DNA from 3 places in the Streptomyces sp. NPDC091387 genome. Region 1 is predicted to be linked to each of the others. Evidence: riboswitches for the same ligand, from Rfam matches in the RefSeq annotation. Region 1 holds a riboswitch; each other region holds the start of a gene.
What was found. Region 1 has a riboswitch for S-adenosylmethionine ahead of ACIQM0_RS31145 (hypothetical protein). Riboswitches for the same ligand answer to the same signal wherever they lie in the genome.
Positions count from the first base shown of each region.

Region 2: linked by a shared signal. The riboswitch ahead of thrC (threonine synthase) and the one ahead of ACIQM0_RS31145 (hypothetical protein) in region 1 are both predicted to bind S-adenosylmethionine.
Region 3: linked by a shared signal. The riboswitch ahead of ACIQM0_RS14520 (amino acid ABC transporter permease) and the one ahead of ACIQM0_RS31145 (hypothetical protein) in region 1 are both predicted to bind S-adenosylmethionine.

Region 1 is NZ_JBIVTZ010000017.1:153,132-160,184, forward strand. It holds gene ACIQM0_RS31125 (TetR/AcrR family transcriptional regulator) at 1-205, shown strand, start outside; gene ACIQM0_RS31130 (hypothetical protein) at 410-1,027, opposite strand; gene ACIQM0_RS31135 (hypothetical protein) at 1,098-1,682, opposite strand; gene ACIQM0_RS31140 (phosphocholine-specific phospholipase C) at 2,008-4,074, shown strand; SAM riboswitch class IV at 4,217-4,326, shown strand; gene ACIQM0_RS31145 (hypothetical protein) at 4,376-4,768, shown strand; gene ACIQM0_RS31150 (cytochrome P450) at 4,990-6,285, shown strand; gene ACIQM0_RS31155 (cytochrome P450) at 6,282-7,053, shown strand, end outside.
Region 2 is NZ_JBIVTZ010000011.1:185,783-192,835, reverse strand. It holds gene ACIQM0_RS23705 (extracellular solute-binding protein) at 1-702, shown strand, start outside; gene ACIQM0_RS23700 (DUF3263 domain-containing protein) at 735-1,007, shown strand; gene otsB (trehalose-phosphatase) at 1,091-1,948, shown strand; gene ACIQM0_RS23690 (trehalose-6-phosphate synthase) at 1,925-3,319, opposite strand; gene ACIQM0_RS23685 (glucosyl-3-phosphoglycerate synthase) at 3,377-4,327, opposite strand; SAM riboswitch class I at 4,481-4,607, shown strand; gene thrC (threonine synthase) at 4,625-5,920, shown strand; gene ACIQM0_RS23675 (MoaD/ThiS family protein) at 5,953-6,231, shown strand; gene ACIQM0_RS23670 (cold-shock protein) at 6,664-6,870, shown strand.
Region 3 is NZ_JBIVTZ010000006.1:144,673-151,725, reverse strand. It holds gene ACIQM0_RS14530 (ABC transporter substrate-binding protein) at 1-4, opposite strand, end outside; gene ACIQM0_RS14525 (amino acid ABC transporter ATP-binding protein) at 101-958, opposite strand; gene ACIQM0_RS14520 (amino acid ABC transporter permease) at 955-1,959, opposite strand; SAM riboswitch class IV at 2,333-2,441, opposite strand; SAM riboswitch class IV at 2,561-2,706, shown strand; gene ACIQM0_RS14515 (putative leader peptide) at 2,684-2,809, shown strand; gene ACIQM0_RS14510 (glutathione S-transferase C-terminal domain-containing protein) at 3,100-3,783, shown strand; gene ACIQM0_RS14505 (ATP-binding cassette domain-containing protein) at 3,868-6,252, opposite strand; gene ACIQM0_RS14500 (VOC family protein) at 6,521-6,877, opposite strand.

The sequences.
Region 1 (7,053 bases):
GGTCCACCTGGCGCTGGAGGGTCTGCGGGGGCCGGCTTCGGTCACGGAAGGGCATGCGTTTCGTTACGGACCCGGCAGGCGTCACGCAATGAGGACGCGGTGCGAGGAGTGCGGGGCCGAGTTCGAGGCCAAGACCGCGGGGCGCCCGGCACGCTACTGCGGCGCGACGTGCCGGCAGCGGGCCCATCGCCGTCGCCCCGGATGACGCGGCACCTCTGGGGCAGGGGAACAGTCGGCTCCGACCGACCGCGAGTCCCTCCCGATCGCGGTCAGGAGGGACTCGCGTCAGCCAGGGGGAGGGCAACCTCGACGCGAAGGCGGGCTGCCGGACCGTGACTCAGCCGTGGTCACCGCTGCCGGCGCGCCCCATCTGCCTGATGTGCTGCCTGGCCGCTGTTACCGCGTGGGGTCAGCCGCAGTGGTCCGCCTTCTCCTCATCGGTCATCGCCCGGGTGTGCTGCGTCTTGGTGCTCGGCGCGTCCGGCATCGGGCCCGTCGCGTCGAAGGGCACGTACCAGTAGTAGTGGCCGTAGAAGCGGTCCGGGAAGTGCAGCTCGTACGTACCGCTCACGTGCTGCATCTGGGCCTCGCGGGTCACCCAGCCGACCTCGCCCGGCCGGACGTTCACGGCCGTCAGCTCCGACTCGGTGTGTGAGGTCTCCCAGGTGTGCCCGTAGGTGGCCGTGATGCTCATCTTGAAGACGAGCGAGAAGCCGTACTCCGCGGTCAGGGAGACGCCGACGCTGTTGGACTCGCCCGTCGTGTCCGACCAGCCGACGGTGGAGGTCTGGCTGTCCGGGGTGCAGTTGAAGGCGGAGTCACCCACCTGGTGGGCCTCGCCCATCGATATCTCGGGCGCCCCGTCGGGGTGGAACACGCAGCTGTCGGTCCCGTTGTCGCACTTGTCGAGCAGTTCACGGATGGTGGGCTGATCCTCGGCGAGGGCGGTGCCGGGAGCGACCAGGACGGCGCTGCCCGCGGTGACGAGCGCCGCCAGAAGCAGAGGGAGCCGGATTTTCACTGTCATGGGTGATCTCCGTGGGGGTGATCGTGCCTGTGGGGGGAGGGGGGACGGGAGTGCCCGGTGGGGCGGGCGGTCAGCTGAAGCCGATGGACTGGGTGCGGTCGTTCATGAACGACCCGATGGCGGGGCTGTTGTCCTCGAACGGGCCGTCCCGGTCACCGTTCAGTCCGGGCTCCGGGTAGAGCCAGAGCGCGCAGCCGCCCCAGGGCTGCACGGAGGAGATGCGGTTCTTCCAGTCGTCCCCGAGGTCGAACTGGAAGTTGACCCAGCCGTCCTTCACGCACGGCTCGGCGCCCCAGACGGTGAGGGACGCCCCGCCGTACTGCTCTTCCTCGAAGAAGGTCCCCTGGATGACTCCGTCCTGTGCCTGGTCGGCCATTCGGGCCCGGAACGCGTCACTGCGCACCGCTTCGGTCGCGGAGCGTGGTGCCCCGGTGATCCGGCCGCCGCTGGCGGCCTCGATGGCCTCCGTGAATGTCCGGTAACAGTGCTCACTGCCGTACGTCGCATGCACCGTGCAGTGCGGGGCGCCACCGTCGCCGGTCAGTGGTCCGGCCGTGTCCCGGACGGCCGCGCCGGCTGTCGGAGCGACGGCGGCGGCCGAGAGCAGCAGGGCCGCGGTCAGGATGCCGGAGGTACGTACGGATCTTGCACGCATAGGCAACATCGCTTTCCTGAGGGTCAGTTGGCTCCCCGCGCCTTTCCGGGATCGCTCACGGCAAACCGGCCCGGCCGCTCTCTTTCTCGCCACCATGCCGACCGCGCGGCCCGGCACCGGCTCCGCAGCATCCGTGCGTACCCGGCCGCGGCGGCGGAGGCCTGGGTTCGGGCTGCGCGCGGGAGCCTCCACCCACCCGTCTCCGATTGTTCGGCCGAACGCCACCACGTGCACACTGCAAGGGTCTTCCATGGCCCCTACCGATTCTGGAACACTCCAGTCGCTTTCGCCCTTACGTCCCCTCACCCCACAGAGGCCCTCACTCATGGCAGAACTGAACCGTCGCCGCCTCCTGCAGCTCGCCGGAGGCACGGTCGCCTTCTCCGCGTTGTCGAGCAGCATCGCCCGTGCCGCGTCACTGCCCGCGAAGGGCCGTACAGGCACGCTCAAGGACGTCGAGCACATCGTCGTACTGATGCAGGAGAATCGTTCCTTCGACCACTACTTCGGGACCATGAAGGGTGTGCGCGGTTTCGGTGACCCGCGTCCGGTCACGCTGCCCAGTGGGAAGCCGGTGTGGCACCAGAAGGACGTTCTCGGCAAGGAAGTGCTGCCGTTCCGGCCGCCGGCCGACGATCTCGGGCTGCAGTTCCTCCAGGACCTGAACCACGACTGGGCCGGCGGTCACCGGGCGTTGAACAAGGGCGCGTACGACCAGTGGGTGCCGGCCAAGACCGCCACGACGATGGCGCACCTCAACCGTGAGGACATCCCGTTCCATTACGCGCTCGCCGACGCGTTCACCGTCTGCGACGCGTACCACTGCTCGTTCCTCGGCTCGACCGACCCGAACCGCTACTACCTGTGGAGCGGGTACACCGGCAACGACGGCACCGGCGGCGGGCCCGTGCTGGGCAACGACGAGACGGGGTACGGCTGGAAGACCTACCCCGAGCGGCTGGAGGAGGCCGGGGTGTCGTGGAAGGTCTACCAGGACATCGGCGACGGGCTCGACGCCGCCGGCTCCTGGGGGTGGATCGACGACGCCTACCGGGGGACCTACGGCGACAACTCGCTGCTCTACTTCAACAGTTATCGCAACGCCAAGCCCGGCGATCCCCTCTTCGACAAGGCGCGCACCGGTACCGACGTCAAGAACGGTGACGGGCTCCTCGACGACCTCAAGGCCGACGTCCGGGCCGGGACGCTTCCCCAGGTCTCGTGGGTCGTCTCGCCCGAGGCCTACAGCGAGCACCCTAACTGGCCTGCCAATTACGGCGCCTGGTACATCTCGCAGGTGCTGGACGCGCTGACCTCCGACCCCGAGGTGTGGGGCCGGACCGCGCTCTTCGTCACCTACGACGAGAACGACGGATTCTTCGACCACGTCGTGCCGCCGTTCGTCCCGTCCGGGGCCGCGCAGGGGCTCTCCACCGTGGACACCTCCGCCGACCACTTCCCCGGCGACCTCCGTTACGCGGCCGGGCCGTACGGCCTCGGCCAGCGCGTGCCCATGACGGTCGTGTCCCCGTGGAGCACCGGCGGGTTCTCGTGTTCGGAGGTCTTCGACCACACCTCCGTGATCCGGTTCATGGAGGAGCGCTTCGGCGTGCACGAGCCCAACATCTCGCCCTGGCGGCGCACCGTCTGCGGCGATCTGACCTCGGCCTTCGACTTCAGCCGTACCGACACCGCGCCCGTCTCGCTGCCCTCCACGGACGGATACGCGCCGCCGGACAACGGCCGGCACCCCGACTACGTACCGGTGCCGCCGGTCTCCGGCAGTGTGCCGAAGCAGGAGCCCGGCTCGCGGCCCACCCGGCCGCTGCGGTACGCGCCCCTCGTGGACGGGGCGGCCGACCCGGCCTCCGGTAAGTACCGGCTGACCTTCAGTGGCGGCGACGCGGCCGGGGCGCAGTTCCTGGTGACGTCGGCGAACCGCACCGACGGACCCTGGACCTACACCACAGAGGCGGGCAAGACGCTCGCCGACAGCTGGAACACGGCCTACTCGAAGGACGTGACCGACCTCACCGTGCACGGCCCGAACGGGTTCCTGCGCGCTTTCCGGGGGCCCGGAAAGGCGGCAGGGCCGGAGGTGACCGCACGTCATGACCCGTCGAGCGGAGGACTCGAACTGACTTTCACTCATGCTGGTACGAGGACAGTCCAGTTGACCGTGCGGAACGCGGACACCTATGGCGGCGGGGCGCAGACCTTCGCGGTGCGTGCGGGGGCGACCGTGAAGCACGCCGTTGACCTGCGAGGGAGCCGGCGCTGGTACGACATCACGGTGGTGTCGGACGCGGACGCCACGTTCCTGCGGCGGTTCGCCGGGCACGTCGAGACGGGCAAGGCAGGAACGAGCGACCCGGGCTTCGTCACCTGCTGACCGAGCCCGACGGAGTGGCAGGTGAGGGGCAAGGGGGCGCGGGTCGGGTTCGGCCCGCGCCTGCGCCTCCCCTGACCGTCCGTCGGCTGTGCGTGCGCCGTCCGTCGGGGTCTGTCCCACGGGTGCGTTAGGGTTTTCGTCGGGTCATGAGTTCCAGCGCGCAGCCCCGGCTGGCTGGACGGCACCCCGCTCCGCTGCGGGTGCTCCGGGTGACGACCTGCCCCGTGCGCGAGGTGCGGGGAACAGCGGACCGCGGTGCAGAGCGCTCGGGGTCCATCATCCCCGGAAGGCGGGACCCACCATGCTGCGTCATCTCACCGAGAACGGCTCCGTGCGGAGCGACGGCTGCGACCGGTACGCCGCAGGCCACCAGGTGCACTGGATCCATGCCAAGAAGTGCCGGCAGGAGCCCGGCCAGGCCGTCGAGATACTGCTGACCGCCGGTGACGTCCGGGACGACGGGTGGGTCGAGCTGCGTGCCGCGTTCGACTACGCGGGCGCCCTTCCAGCGGTCTGGACGCACTCTCCGGACGTGCTGCGGGAGACACTCGCCGGTCATCGCGGACGCGTGTACTGGCTGTCCCGGTGGCACGCGCTGAAGCTGGTGGACGGAGAAGACCCGGCCGCCGCGCTCGTCAACGTCGCCCTGGAGGGCGGCGATTTGTGCGATGCCCAGGGTTCCGGGCGGTCGTAGTCCGGGTCCGGCCGGGCGCGCTGGCCGCCCACCGGCTCCGGGTGGCCGGGGCGGTACCCGCAGATGTTGGTCAATTGTGCGCAGATGTCGGCCAGTTGCTTCGCTCTGACTGCACATTTGATCGCCGTTGACCGCTGTGGCATCACATAAAATCCTTATAGTGGGCGTGCGTTGATCGCACGATCGTGACGCGTGAAGCTTCCGCCACAGGAGTCAGGACGATGACGCGCCCATCCTCCGCACGGCCCGAGCCCGCCTCGCCCCCTCCGGAGTGCCCCGCACACACGAGGCCCGGGGCCGTGCCGCTCGGCGGCCCCTCGTTCCAGACCGAGCCACAGGCCGTCTACCGCGCCATGCGCCGTGATCACGGGCCGGTCGTCCCCGTGGAGCTGCCGGGCGGGTTCCCCGCCTGGCTGGTCATCGGATACCGCGAACTCCATCAAGTCACCAGCGACGGCGAGCTGTTCCCGCGCGATGTCGGTCTGTGGAACCAGTGGGAGCACATCCCCGAGGACTGGCCGCTGCTGCCCATGGTCGGGCGGCCGCTGCCGTCCATCTACTTCAGCGCGGGGGACGAGCACCGGCGCCACGCCCGGATGGTCGGACCCGCCCTCGAAGGGGCCGATCCGTTCGAGATCCGCAACCACTGCGAGGAGCTGGCCGACCGGCTGATCGACGCCGTGTGCAGCCGGGGTGCCGCCGACCTCGTCGCCGACTTCTGCGAGCCCTTACCCGTGCTCGTCCTCGCACGGCTGGTCGGGTTCCCCGATGACGAAGGCGCCCATATCGCGCAGGTGTTGAAGGACCTGGCCGACGGTGGTCCGGGCGCACAGGAGGCCCATCTGCGATTCGGGGAGCACATGCGGCGGCTGGTCGCCGCCAAGCGGGCCGAGCCCGGGGACGACGTGACCTCCCGGATGCTCGCCTTCCCCGAGGCGTTCACCGACGAGGAGTACATGCTCGACCTGATGGCCATCACGGCCGCCGGGCACCTCACCACCGCTGACTGGATCAGTAACTCCCTGCGGCTGATGCTCACCGAGGACGAGTTCGCCGAATCGATGGCGGGCGGGCGGCGCAGCGTGGCCGAGGCCATGAACGCGGTGCTCTGGGAGGACGCGCCGACGCAGATCCTCGCCGGACGCTGGGCCGCCCGGGACACCCAGCTCGGCGGGCAGCGGATCAGGGCGGGGGACATGCTGCTGCTCGGGCTCGGCGCCGCCAACACCGATCCGCTGATCAGGCAGAGCCTGTCCGGCAGCGCTGCCTCCGCCCAAGGGGGCAACGGCGCGCATCTCGCCTTCAGCCACGGCGAGTACCGGTGCCCCTTCTCCGCTCAGGAGATCGCCGAGACCATCGCGCGTACCGGCATCGAGGTGCTGCTCGACCGGCTGCCCGACCTCGAGCTGGGCGTCGCCGTCGCGGACCTCGTACGGCGGCCCTCCGCGTTTCTGCGCGGGACGACCTCGCTCCCCGTCCGGTTCACCCCCGTTCGTACGACAGGAGACCTCTCGTGACCTGCCCTCACGCCGCCGCGCACACAGCTGCCCCGGACCGCGGGACCGTTGTCATCGACCCCATGGTCCAGGACCTGGACGGTGAGACGGCGCGGCTGCGCGACGCCGGGCGGCTCGCCCGGATCGACCTGCTCGGCATACCCGCCTGGACCATCACCCGGTATGCCGACGCACGTGAACTCCTCGTCGACCCGCGGCTGGTGAAGGACATCGACGCCTGGGGGCTGTGGCAGAGCGGCGAGGTGACGCGTGAGTGGCCGCTCATCGGGATGATCGACGCCGGGCGGTCCATGTTCACCGTGGACGGCGCCGAGCACCGGCGGCTGCGGACCAAGACCTCCCAGGCGCTCACGCCCCGCCGGCTGGAGGCCATCAGGCCCGACATCGAGAAGTTCACCCAGGAGCTGTTGGACGCACTCGCCGACGGCGGCAGGGACGGGGCCGTCGTCGACCTCAAGTCGGTGTTCGCCCAGCCGCTGCCGATGCGGGTCGTCGGCATGCTGATGGGCGTGGACCCCGCCGAGAACGCCATGCTGACCAGGCAGTACAAGGCCTTCTTCTCGATGCTCACCCCGCAGGACGAACGGCTCGCCCTGCTGGCCGAGTTGGACGTCTTCTACTCAGGGCTCGTGCGGGAGAAGGCGGCACGCCCCACCGATGACCTGACCTCCGGGCTGATTCTCGCGGAGGAGGGCGGGGAGCCCCTCACAGAGGAAGAGGTGGTGGGCAACCTCAAGGCGATGGTCGCGGCCGGCCACGAGACCACCA
Region 2 (7,053 bases), on a different contig from region 1:
TTCGCGCTGCCGCTGGGCCAGGAGGAGTCCCAGGCCGAGACGCTGATGTGGCTGCTCAGCGGCGGTGGCGGCTACACCGACGACGTCGGCTCGTACGACATCGACTCGGCCGAGAACATCAAGACGTTCGACTGGCTGAAGTCGAACCTCGTCGACAAGGGGCTCGTGGGCCCCGTCGCCCCCGGCGACCTCAACCGGGAGAAGGCCTTCGCGGCGTTCACCACCGGTGACGTGGGGATGCTCAACGGCCATCCGACGCTGATGCGCGAGGCCAGGAAGCGGGGCGTCGATGTCGGAATGGTGCCGCTGCCCGCCGTCTCCGGGCCCACCACCAGCTCGATGGGCGTCGCCGACTGGATCATGGGCTTCAAGCAGAACAAGCACCGGGTCGAGATGGGCAAGTTCTTCGACTTCATGTTCAGCGACAAGAACGTCATCGCCTTCGCGGACACGTACGACATGCTGCCGGTCACCGACAGCGCCTCGGCCTCGATGGAGAGCGATCCCCAGTACAAGCCGCTGCACAAGTTCCTGCACGCCTTGCCGGACGCGCAGTTCTACCCGTTCGGCAAGACGTCCTGGGCCCAGGCCAGCGAGTCGATCAAGAAGAACATCGGTGAGGCGGTCGAGCCCGGCGCGAACCCCGAGAGCGTGCTCGGGCGCATAGCGCAGGAGTCCACGTCGGCGGAGAGTGCGGAGTAGCGGTCCGCGGGCCGCGCCATATATTGGCTGATATGACCGCCCCTCCTCCGAACGGCCCCGACGAGCCCGCCGCCCCGCCCCCCGGACTCTCCGACCGGGACCGGGCGGTGCTGGCGGTCGAGCGGCAGTCGTGGGCGGGGCCCGGGGCCAAGGAGCGGGAGATCAGGGAGCGGCTCGGCATCTCCCCGACCCGCTACTACCAGCTGCTGAACGCGCTGCTCGACGACCGGCGGGCCCTGGAGGCCGACCCGGTCACCGTGAACCGGCTCCGGCGCGTGCGGGAGGCGCGGCGGGGACGCCGCTGAGCCCCGGGTGCGCGGCGACGGTCCCGTCGGCCGCGCCAAGGGGCGAAGCCCCCGCCGGGCCTCACCGGCTATAGGCTCGGGACATGGGCAGCCACCCGCACACCCCATCCCTGCCGACACCGACGACCCCCGCCGGCCGGGAGGGCCTCGCCGCCCTCCTCGCCCGCCCCGACCGCGCCGTCGTCGCGCTCGACTTCGACGGCACCCTCGCCGACATCGTCCCGGACCCCGAGCAGGCCCGCGCGCACCCCGGCACCGTCGAGGCGCTCGCCGCACTCGCCCCCCAGGTCGCGTCGATCGCCGTGATCACCGGCCGACCGGCTGGCGTCGCGGTCCGCTACGGCGGCTTCGCCGGAGTCGCCGGACTGGACCACCTCGTCGTCCTCGGCCACTACGGCGCCGAACGCTGGGACGCCGTCTCCGGTACCGTCCGCGCCCCCGCCCCGCACCCCGGCGTCGCCGCCGTGCGGGCCGAACTCCCCGGCGTACTCGACACGTTCGACTCCTGGCGCGGTACCTGGATAGAGGAGAAGGGGCAGGCGCTCGCCGTCCACACCCGCCGTGCGGAGGACCCGCAGGCCGCCTTCGAGGCCCTGCGCGGCCCCCTCGGCGAGCTCGCCGCCCGGCACGGACTGATCGTCGAACCGGGCCGTCTGGTCCTGGAGTTGCGCCCCGCGGGCATGGACAAGGGTGTCGCCCTCACGCAGTACGTGCGGGAGACGGGCGCCGAGTCCGTGCTGTACGCGGGCGACGACCTGGGTGACCTGGCCGCCTACGCCGCCGTGGAGAAGCTCCGCGCCGAGGGCCCCGACGGCACCCCCGGCCTGCTGGTCTGCAGCGGCGAGGCGGAGGTGCCCGAACTGGCCGAGCGCGCGGACCTGTTGCTGCCGGGGCCGGGAGCCGTCGTCGACTTCCTGTCAGCCCTGGCGCAGCGCCTCTAGCTGGTCCAGGAACCACTGCTGCGGCGGCAGCGCGGTGGCCGCCGCGGCCAGCCGCTCCGTACGGGCAGCGCGCTCGTCGTCGTCCATCGTCAGCGCCTCGTGCAGCGCGTCGGCGGTGGCCGACACGTCGTACGGGTTCACCGTGATCGCGTCGTCGCCCAGCTCCTCGTACGCCCCCGCCTCCCGCGACAGCACCAGCGCGCAGCCGTGGTCGGAGACGACCGGGACCTCCTTGGCGACCAGGTTCATCCCGTCCCTGATGGGGTTGACGAGCGCCACGTCGGCCAGCCGGTACGCCGCGAGCGAGCGCGCGAAGTCGTCCTTGACGTGGAGCACGACCGGGGTCCAGTCCGCCGTGCCGTGCGCCGCGTTGACGGCGTCGGCGACGCGCTGCACCTCGGCCGTGTACTCCCGGTACACCGCGAGGTCCTGCCGCGAGGGGTAGGCGAACGCGATGTGGACGACCCGGCCGCGCCACTCGGGCCGCTCGTCGAGCAGGGCGCGGTAGGCGAGCATCCCGCGGACGATGTTCTTGGACAGCTCCGTACGGTCCACCCGCACGATCGTCTTCCGGCCGGGGCCCACCTGTTCGCGCAGCGCCGCCATCCGCTCGTCCACGTCCGCCTCGTGCGCGCGGCGGCGCAGGAAGTCCGCGTCGGCGCCGAGCCCGTGCACGCCGATGCGGGTGCGGCCGGTGCCGCCCAGGATCTCCGTGCAGCAGCCGATGAAGGCGTCCGCCCAGCGGCGGGTCAGGAAGGCCGCCCGGTCGGCGCCGAGGATGCCGCGCAGCACCTGCTCGGAGATGTCGTCGGGCAGCATCCGGAAGTAGTCGACGGGCGCCCACGGGGTGTGCGAGAAGTGGCCGATCCGCAGGTCGGGGCGGAGCTCGCGGAGCATTCCGGGCACCAGCACCAGGTGGTAGTCCTGCACCAGGACCGACGCGCCCTCGCCCGCCTCCTCGGCGAGCGCCTGGGCGAAGGCCCGGTTGTAGGCCTCGAAGGAGGCCCACTGCCGGCGGAACTCCGCGTCGAAGACGGGTTCCACGGGGGTCTGGTAGAGCAGGTGGTGGACGAACCAGAGCACCGAGTTCGCGATCCCGTTGTACGCGTCGGCGTGCACGTCCGCGTCGATGTCGAGCATCCGTACGCCCGGCTCGCCGACCCCGCGGCGCACCGCCTCGCGGTCGCCGTCACCGAGTGCGGCGCAGACCCACATCTTGTCGTCCACCGCGCTCAGCCCGGAGACGAGCCCGCCCCCGCCCCGTTTCGCGTCGAGCGAGCCGTCCTCGCGGAGCGCGTACGAGACCGGACCGCGGTTGGACGCGACGAGTACCTGGGCGGCGGCGGGCTGAGGGGCGTGCTCGGAGACCATGCTGCGGAATCTAGCCCGATCCCGAACGGTCCAAACGTGCGTGCGGCCGTGCTCCGGTCACGCCGCGCGGCGTGAGACGTACTCCTCGATCTCGCGCATCGGCGGCCGCTCCTCTGTGTCCACCGGGTACGTGTGCGGGACGAACCCGTGTTCGCCGCGCTCGAACTGGGTCAGCGAGGGGCGGACCAGATGCCCCCGGGAGAGCCGCAGCTGAGCGGTCCGGTAGATGGCCGCCGCCATCCGGCCGAGCGCCTGGCCGTCCTGGTGGCGGTGTTTCCTGACGCCGACGTCCACCTGGCCGAGCGCGTCCAGGCCGACCGTGTGCAGGGCGTCGACGAGCAGCCCCAGCTCCACTCCGTAACCGACCGGGAACGGCAGCTGTTCGAGCAGGGAGCGGCGCACGGCGTACTCGCCGCCCAGCGGCTGGACGAAGCCGGCCAGCTGCGGCCAGTGCAGATTGAGCAGCGGCCGCGCCACCAGCTCGGTGACCCGGCCGCCCTGGCCTGCGGTGTCCCCGAGGGGGCGGTCGTACATCGCCTTGACGAACTGGATCGAGGGGTCGGTCAGCAGTGGGCCGACGATGCCGGAGACGAAGTCCGCCGAGAAGTCCTTGAGGTCCGCGTCGATGAAGCAGACGATGTCACCGCCGGTCGCCAGGAGTGACCGCCAGAGCACCTCGCCCTTGCCGGGGACGGCCGGGACCCGGGGCAGGATCGCGTCCCGGTGGATCACCCGGGCGCCCGCCCGGCGGGCGACCTCTGCGGTGGCGTCCGTGGAGCCGGAGTCGATCACCACGAGTTCGTCGACCAGCCGGACCTTCTCCATGAGCTCGCGCCGGATCACCCGGACGATGTCCCCGACCGTCGCCGCCTCGTTGAGCGCGGGCAGGACGACACTCACGCTCCCGCGGCGCGGGTCGCGGTCCCTGGCGGCCAGGAGCTGCTCCAGCGGGCGGTCGGCGGAGGACCAGGAACGCCTGGTCAGCCAGCCTTCGACCTCTTCCAGCACGGTCGATACTCCCTGTATGTGATCCATCTCGCGGTTCGGACGACTATCTCAACAGTCCGGTGCTTCGGTTACAGTCTTGAACAACGCAGATGGCCGTGGCATGCCGGGGTCCATCCGCTGATAAACGCCTGGATCCATGGTCCAGTGCCACAGCGCTCATCCAGAGGGACAGAGGGAACGGCCCGTTGAAGTCCCGGCAACCATCCAGCCGACCGCGAGGTCAGGTGGGGAAGGTGCCAATTCCGTCTTGTGACGAAATGCGTCACGAGGAAGATGAGGAGAAAGGGCCTCGCCATCATGGCTGTGCAGACTGTTGCAGCAAACCCCGAGTCTTCTGTGGACCTTGGTCCCGCCGCGGCGCTTTCCTGCCGCGAGTGCGGAGAGCGATTCGAGCTCGGCCCCCTTTTCGCCTGTGCGACCTGTTTCGGGCCGCTCGAAGTGGCGTACGACCTGCCGAGCGGCTCCCCGGACGAGCTGAAGAAGCGCATCGAGGCCGGCCCCGACAACATCTGGCGCTACGCGCCGCTGCTGCCGGTCCCCTCCGACGTCGCGGACAAGCCCAACCTCAACCCCGGCTTCACCAAGCTGGTCAAGGCCGACAACCTCGCCCGTGAGCTGGGCGTCACCGGCGGCCTGTACGTCAAGGACGACTCCGGCAACCCGACGCACTCCTTCAAGGACCGCGTCGTCGCGATCGCCGTCGAGGCCGCCCGCGCCTTCGGTTTCACCACGCTCTCCTGCTCCTCCACCGGCAACCTCGCCGGTGCGGTGGGCGCCGCCGCGGCCCGCGCCGGTCTGCGGTCGTGCGTGTTCATCCCGCACGACCTGGAGCAGGGCAAGGTCGTCATGGCCGCGGTGTACGGCGGTGAGCTGGTCGGCATCGAGGGCAACTACGACGACGTCAACCGCTTCTGCTCGGAGCTCATCGGCGACCCGCTCGGCGAGGGCTGGGGCTTCGTCAACGTCAACCTCCGGCCGTACTACGGCGAGGGTTCCAAGACGCTCGCGTACGAGATCTGCGAGCAGCTCGGCTGGCGGCTGCCCGACCAGATCGTCATCCCGATCGCGTCCGGCTCGCAGCTCACGAAGATCGACAAGGGTCTCCAGGAGCTGATCAAGCTCGGTCTGGTCGAGGACAGGCCGTACCGGATCTTCGGTGCCCAGGCCGAGGGCTGTTCCCCGGTCTCCACCGCCTTCAAGGCCGGTCACGACGTCGTGCGGCCGCAGAAGCCGAACACGATCGCCAAGTCCCTGGCGATCGGCAACCCGGCCGACGGCCCGTACGTCCTGGACATCGCCCGCCGCACCGGCGGCGCCGTCGAGGACGTCAACGACGAACAGGTCGTCGACGCGATCAAGCTGCTGGCGCGCACCGAGGGCATCTTCGCCGAGACCGCGGGCGGGGTGACGGTCGGCGTGACGAAGAAGCTGATCGAGGCCGGCCTCCTCGACCCGTCGCTCACCACCGTCATCCTGAACACCGGCGACGGCCTCAAGACACTGGACGCCGTGGCCGCCACCTCGCAGGCGACCGCGACGATCCGGCCGAGCCTGGACGCCTTCCGCGCCGCGGGCCTCGGCACCGCCGGCTGACCCCACCCGAGACTCCAGGAAGGGCACCCACCATGAGCGTCAAGGTCCGTATCCCCACCATCCTCCGCACCTACACGGGCGGCCAGGCCGAGGTCCCGGCCGAGGGCGCGACCCTCGCCCAGGTCATCGAGTCCCTGGAGAAGAACCACCCGGGCATCGCCGCCCGCGTCCTGGACGACCAGGGCAAGCTCCGCCGCTTCGTGAACGTGTACGTCAACGACGACGACGTGCGCTTTGAAGGCGGTCTGGAAGCGGTCACCCCGGACGGCGCGGGTGTCTCGATCATCCCGGCCGTCGCCGGCGGCTGCTGACCCCCGGGACCCGCGCGGTCCCGCCCCACCGCGTCACCGGAATTGCCCCCTCCGCGACAGAAGCGGAGGGGGCAATTCTGCATGGTTGAACGCGGTAGAGTGTGGGAAGTCCCCTCCGCTGCCCGTGCCCCCGCATATGAGAATGCGCCCGGCCACGACAAGATGCAGCCAAAGTAACTGAACCTCTTGCGCCATAAGTCGCCTTTGCCTGGCCCGACTTGCCCTGGAATCTTATGAGTTACTCATATTCGGGCGATCGGCGCTGCCCAGAATTCTCGTCCGATTGACCTGTTGCAGAGGGCAGTTGGGCAGATACATTCGGCCGCGGTCGACGCGTTCCGGCGCACGCACCCTCTCCTGTCGGAGGGTGAGTTCTGACCCGGGCCCGCGAAGTGCGGTCCTGTGCAAGGGCCAGTAATAGGGGAGTTAGGCATGGCTCAGGGCACCGTCAAGTGGTTCAACGCGGAGAAGGGGTACGGCTTCATCGCGGTCGACGGTGGTGCGGATGTTTTCGTCCACTACAGCGCGATCCAGATGGACGGATACCGCACCCTCGAAGAGGGTCAGCGAGTTGAATTCGAGATCTCGCAGGGCCAGAAGGGGCCGCAGGCGGACATGGTCAAGCTCGCTGTCGGCTGAGCTCGGCACGGTCGGCCAACGACACTACTCACGCACGGAGGGCCCGTACCCCCTGGGGTACGGGCCCTCCGTGCGTCCCGAGCCCCTTCGCACGCGCGCTCCGGTTGTCCACACTCCGGAGAGGGACGCTTGCACTCTCGGGGGTCGAGTGCTAATCATTGGGCTTAGCACTCTCCGGGTGAG
Region 3 (7,053 bases), on a different contig from region 1:
GCATGATGGCTGTCCTTGTCGGGTGCGGTGAGGGCGTACGGGTGAGGTCGCGCCGTGAAGTGGGTACGGGATCAGGGGTGTTGGGTTGGAGGTTTCGGGATCAGAGCACTTTGCTCAGGAAGTCCCTGGTCCGCTCGTGCTGCGGGTGGTCCAGCACCTGCTCGGGCGGGCCCTGTTCGACGATTCGGCCTTCGTCCATGAAGACGACCCGGTCGGCGACCTCACGGGCGAACCCGATCTCGTGCGTGACGACCAGGAGGGTGGTTCCGCTGCCGGCCAGGTCCTTGATCACGGCCAGCACCTCGCCGACCAGCTCGGGGTCGAGCGCGGAGGTCGGCTCGTCGAAGAGGATGACGCCGGGCCGCAGGGCGAGGGCGCGGGCGATGGCCACGCGCTGCTGCTGCCCGCCGGACAACTGCCGCGGGTAGGCGGCGGTCCGGTCCGCGAGCCCCACGCGGGCGAGGAGGCCGCGGGCCAGTTCCCTCGCCTGGGGCCTGGTCAGCTTTCCGGTCGCCACCGGAGCCGCGGCCACGTTGTCCAGCACGGTCAGGTGCGGGAAGAGATTGAAGTTCTGGAAGACGAAGCCGATCCGGCTGCGCTGCGCCAGGATGGCCCGCTCGCTCAGCTCCTTGAGGCGACCGCGGTGCCTGCGTACGCCGATCAGCTCGCCGTTGAGGCTGACATGGCCGATCTCGGGCTTCTCCAGGTGGTTGATCACCCGTAGGAGCGTGGACTTGCCGGAGCCGGACGGCCCGAGGACGACCGTGACCTCGCCGGGCCTTACGGTCAACGCCACGCCTTCCAGAACGCGTTGGGATCCGTACCACTTGTGCACATCGTGCACCTCGACCGCGGCGGGGCGTACCGCGAGCACTCGGCCGGTCTCCTGCGCCCCAGCCGTACCGGCCGCCTCCGCCTTCTCGGCCGTCCCGGTCTTCTCGGTCGTCTCGGCGCTCATATCGCCGTCTCCTTCCGGACCCGGGCCCGCAGATCGCCGAGGCCGGTCCGCAGCTTCTGCAACGGGGTCAGCGGCAGGGTGCGCAGCGCGCCCCGCGAGTAGTGCCGCTCGACGTAGAACTGGATGACGGACACGACGCTGGTGAGAATCAGGTACCAGACGGTGGCCACCAGCAGCAGCGGCACGATGTCGCCGGGGTAGCTGCTGCCCATGCTCTGCACGGAGCCGAACAGGTCGAGCAGAGAGACGTAGAAGACCAGCGAGGTGCCCTTGATCAGGCCGATCAGCTGGTTGACGTAGTTCGGGGTGATGGAGCGCAGGGCCTGCGGAAACACGATCTTCGCGAACTGGTAGCGCCTCGGGAGGCCGAGGGCCGAGGCCGCCTCGTGCTGGCCCTGGTCGACGGAGAGGATGCCGCCGCGGACCACTTCGGAGGCGTACGCCGCCTCGTTGAGGCTCAGGCCGATGACGGCGACGGCCATGTCGGTGGCGAGGCGGGACTCGTCGAACGTGAAGAACGCCGGGCCGAACGGCACTCCGATGCTCAGCGTCCGGTAGAGCGCGCTGAAGTTGTAGAGGAACAGCAGGACCACGATCAGCGGCACCGATCGGAAGAGCCAGGTGTAGCCCCAGCTGACCCCACGCAGCACCGGGCTCGGGGAGAGCCTGGCCAGTGCCAGCAGTACGCCGCCGAGCAGTCCCAAAGCGGCGCTGTACACGGTGACTTCGAGGGTGATGAGCAGGCCGTCGAGGATCGTGGGCCGCAGGAACCAGTACGAGAACCGGTCCCACTGGTAGAAGGGATTGGTCACCAGGCCGTGGACGATCTGGGCGACCAGCACGAGCACGACGGCTGTGATGATCCAGCGGCCGGGGCGCAGCAGGGGAAGGACCCGCTGCGCCGCCAGGGGCTTCGGCGCGGCGGGCGGGTGGAGGCGGGGGGCCGCCTCGGCGGGCGGCGCTGATCCGGAGGACACAGCGATGCCAGGGGATTCACTCACGGAGGGCTCCAGCGGATTCGGACAGTCCGGACCGCGGACGGCGGCGACGCCGCACCGATCGGGGACGAATCGGCGGGACGCGGCACACGGCACGGGACGGGGGCCGGGCAGGGAGAGGGCGCACCGCGACAGCGGTGGACGTCAAGAACGCGGAGAGCAGAGGCCCGGAAGGCAGAGGCCGGGAAGGGCTGGGCCGGGAATGCCGTCAGGCTTGACAGAGCACGCGTGAAACGGCGCTACACAGTGCGCTGTTGACGCGCTGCAGGTCGACGGAGCGGTCCGCGCAGAGCAGCAGGGCGCGGCCGCGGGACCGCCAGGCAGCCATCCCCTCAGCTGCGTGCATCGCTCTCACCGTCACCATTCCGCCCCGTGGGGCCTACACTCCCGCCGAACGTCATCCGGTCCGGACCGAACCTGGGCACCCCACCGCGTACGAGGGTTGCCGGCCGGCGCACCAGGGATTTCCGCTGACGCTCATGACCGTTCTGCGCCGCAAGTTAGGCACGGCCGGAAACGAATGTCAACGCCGGTGACCACCAGGCGAGACGGCCCGTGCGGCCTTCTTGACTGCGTCACGTGACGCACCGAAACTGACATGGACGGTCACGATTGTCAGCGCCTCCTGTGCGGGATTCTCCTGCTCAGGCGGTTATCGGCCCCGGCCCGCTGGCAGGCAACCCTTCCACCGCGACGGGGTGCCCCGGGTGACGACCGGGTCCCGCCGGTGCGGCGGGGCAAGCGTGGTCTCGCGTCTCGCGAGCCCCGAAGTCGGGACCGGTGGGAATTGTCCAGGAACGGCTTGACGAGGCGCCTGCACATCGATCTGCTGCGTGTCTCCAGCGCTTACTAGCCCGGACAGATCCGGACGCGTACCGGACCGCTCGGTCCGTCCGGACCGGTACGAGAGCGCAGCCATTCCACATCCGGCCGCTGGTGCCCACAAGGCGGCGGTGGCTTCCTCGTTCCCGCAGGGATTCCCACCGGGATTCCCATAGGAGAGTCATGCCCGAGACAGTTTCGCGCAGTTCCAGTTCACGCGGTCCCGGTTCGCGCAGTTCCGGCACAGGCAACTCGATGGCATGCGGCCCGGTTTCCCCGGGTCCGAGTCCGTGCGCCACGCAGCCTCGTCCCGCGGCTGCCGTGCAGCCCTCCCGCATCCACAGCCGTATCGGTGTCGGTCTGGCCGGCGGCTTCTACCCGGCGCCGCACCGCTACGAGCTCTTCCTGTCGGCGAGTTGTCCGCGCTCGCTCCGCATCTCGATCACTCTCGGCCTGCTCGGCCTCAAGGACTCGGTCGCCACCACGATCCTGGGACACCCCACCGAGACACCCGGCGCGTTCGCCTCGCTGCGCAGCGCGTACGAGGCGACGATGCACCACTACGACGGACCGCTGACGGCGCCCGCGCTGTGCGACCGGTGGAGCGGACGGATCGTCAGCAACCACACCCCCGACATCCTGCGCGACCTCGCGGGCCTGCTGTCCGGCCATGACGAGGCCTGCCCCTCCGCTCTGCGCCCGCCGGGACTCATCGCGGACATCGACGCCCTCCGTGACCTGCTGGACTGCGACGTCACCCCGGACGCCGGGCCCGCGGAGCGATCGGCGACGCTGGACCTGCTGGATCACCGCCTCGACCTGCGGCCCTACGTACTGGGCGGGGAACTGACGGCGGCGGATGTGGACCTGTGGGTCGCGCTCGTCCGTCTCGGCCCGGCCGCACTCGGCGACCGTCCTCGGCTCCGGGAGTACGTGGGCCGCCTGCGCGACCACCCCGCCTTCCCCGACGCGCAGGAGCGGGACGACGGCCTCCGGCCCGCGTAGTTGGGCGCACCGGAGCCGGTGAAGGCCCCGGTGCACCTCTCGTTCAACGCGACATTCAGGTCAACCTCTTGTCCAACGGCTCCCTCAGGCGCCGACGTAGGCCGCGAGGTGCCGGCCGGTGAGGGTGGAGCGGTCGGCGACGAGGTCGGCGGGGGTGCCCTCGAAGACGAGCCTGCCGCCGTCGTGGCCGGCGCCGGGGCCGAGGTCGACGATCCAGTCGGCGTGCGCCATGACCGCCTGGTGGTGCTCGATCACGATGACCGACTTGCCGGAGTCCACGAGCCCGTCGAGCAGGCCGAGCAGTTGCTCGACGTCGGCGAGGTGGAGGCCGGTGGTCGGTTCGTCGAGGACGAGGATGCCGCCCTTCTCGCCCATGTGCGTGGCCAGCTTGAGCCGTTGCCGCTCACCGCCGGACAGCGTGGTGAGCGGCTGGCCGAGGCTGAGGTAGCCGAGCCCGACGTCGGCGAGCCTGCCCAGGACGCGGTGCGCGGCCGGTGTGCGCGCCTCGCCGTCGCCGAAGAACTCCTCGGCCTCGGTCACCGACATGGCGAGCACCTCGCTGATGTCGCGGCCGCCGAGGTGGTATTCGAGCACCGAGGCCTGGAACCGCTTGCCCTCGCACTCCTCGCAGACGGTGGAGACACCCGCCATCATCGCAAGGTCGCTGTAGATGACGCCGGCACCGTTGCAACCGGGGCAGGCACCTTCGGAGTTGGCGCTGAACAGGCCCGGTTTCACGTCGTTGGCCTTGGCGAACGCCTTGCGGATCGGATCGAGCAGTCCGGTGTACGTCGCGGGGTTGCTCCGTCGCGAGCCGCGGATCGCACCCTGGTCGATCGCCACCACCCCGTCCAGGCCCGAGACCGAACCGTGGATCAGGGAGCTCTTGCCGGAACCGGCGACGCCGGTGACGACGGCGAGGACCCCGAGCGGGATGTCGACGTCGACGTCGCGCAGGTTGTTCGTCTGCGCGCCGCGGATCTCCAGCGAGCCGGTGGGCTTGCGCAGGGTGTCCTTGAGGGTCGCCCGGTCGTCGAAATGGCGGCCCGTGACGGTGTCCCCGGCCCTCAGTCCCTCGACGCTGCCCTCGAAGCAGACGGTTCCGCCCGCTGTTCCGGCGCCGGGGCCGAGGTCGACGACGTGGTCGGCGATAGCGATCGTCTCCGGCTTGTGCTCCACGACGAGCACCGTGTTGCCCTTGTCCCGCAGGCGCAGCAGCAGGTTGTTCATCCGCTGGATGTCGTGGGGGTGCAGGCCCGCGGTGGGCTCGTCGAAGACGTAGGTGGTGTCGGTGAGCGAGGATCCGAGATGGCGGATCATCTTGACGCGCTGTGCCTCGCCCCCCGACAGCGTGCCCGTCGGCCGGTCGAGCGCGAGGTAGCCGAGTCCGATCTCCACGAACGAGTCGAGGGTCTGCCCCAGCGCGGTGAGCAGGGGTGCCACCGAGGGTTCGTCGAGGTCGCGGATCCAGGCGGCCAGGTCGCTGGTCTGCATCGCGCAGGCGTCGGCGATACTGATCCGGTTGATCTTCGACGACCTGGCTCCCTCGCTGAGCCGGGTGCCCTCGCACTCGGGGCAGGTGGTGAAGGTGACGGCCCGCTCCACGAACGCCCGGATGTGCGGTTGCAGCGCTTCCTTGTCCTTGGACAGGAACGACTTCTGGATCCGGGGGACGAGACCCTCGTAGGTGAGGCTGACGCCTTCGACCTTGACCTTGGTCGGCTCCCGGTAGAGGAAGTCCTGCATCTCCTTCTTGGTGTACTTGCGGATCGGCTTGTCCGGGTCGAGGAAGCCCGATTCCGTGTAGACCCGGACGGTCCAGAAGCTGTCGGACTTCCAGCCGGGGATGGTGAAGGCGCCCTCGGCGAGCGACTTGGAGTCGTCGTAGAGCTGGGTGAGGTCGATGTCGGAGACGTTGCCCCGGCCCTCGCAACGCGTGCACATGCCGCCCGTGCGGTTGAAGGTGGCCTTCACCGCCTTCTTGGCACCGCGCTCGACGGTGATGGCACCGCTGGCCCGGACCGAGGGGACGTTGAAGGCGTAGGCGCCGGGCGGGCCGATGTGCGGCTTCCCGAGCCGGCTGAAGAGGATCCGCAGCATCGCGTTGGCGTCGGTCACCGTGCCGACCGTGGAGCGCGGATCGGCGCCCAGCTTCTGCTGGTCGACGATGATCGCGGTGGTCAGCCCGTCCAGGACGTCGACCTCGGGCCGTGCGAGCGTCGGCATGAAGCCCTGCACGAAGGCGCTGTAGGTCTCGTTGATCAGCCGCTGCGACTCCGCGGCGATCGTGTTGAACACCAGCGAGGTCTTGCCCGAGCCGGAGACGCCGGTGAAGACCGTGAGCCGCCGCTTCGGGATCTCGATGCTGACGTCCTTGAGGTTGTTCACGCGCGCGCCGTGCACGCGGATCACATCGTGGATGTCGGCTGGGTGCGGCGCGGGCGACTGCGCGTCCGTCCTGGTGGCCATGCTTATCGTTCTCCATCTGTCTGTCGGTCGGGGCCGTGATCCTGGTCCCCGTCGGCGTCGTCCGGCTCGATGCGAGTAGCTGAGGGCGGTACGCACGTTCTACTTCGTCGGTGCGGCCTGTGGCAACGGTCCGCTGCCCGCCCGGTCGTGTCGTGGCCCGGTCGTCGGGTGCGGGAGCGGCGCGACGGCCGCCGGACCGCCCGGCGGCCGTCGCGCGTCCGCCCGCGGTGATGGACACCCCGTGGACAACCGTCCGACGGTTCGGGTCTCAGCTGTCCTGCAGCAGTCCGAGGACGTTGCCGTCGGGGTCGGTGACGGTGGCCACCAGGCGTCCGCCGCCGACATCGTGCGCGGGGTCCTTCACAGTGGCGCCCGCGGCGGTGACCTCGGCCAGCTTCGCCTCGATGTCCGGCACGTGCCAGTACGCCACGGGTGAGGTCATGCCCTGCTGTGCCCCGGCCGGCACCAGCCCGATGTGCTGGCCCCCGGCCTCGAAGCCCACGTAGTAGGACTCGTCGGCCTGCGGCTGTACACCGAGCAGCGCCGTGTACACCGCCTTGGCCGCCGCCAGGTCGGACACGGGGTGCAGCACGGTCTTGATTCCCTGGGTGGTCGAGCTGGTCATGATCGCTCCTGTCGTTCGTGGGTCATATCGGCCCGGTGCGGACGGTGGCGCCGAGCCCACGGCCAGGCGTGGAGTCGGCGGTCGCGGTCGGCGGCCGGGCCCCGGTGTCTGTCGGGGACTCGTCGTCCGGACGCTCGGTGCCTGGATGCTCGGTGCCCGGCCATCACGCTAGCTGC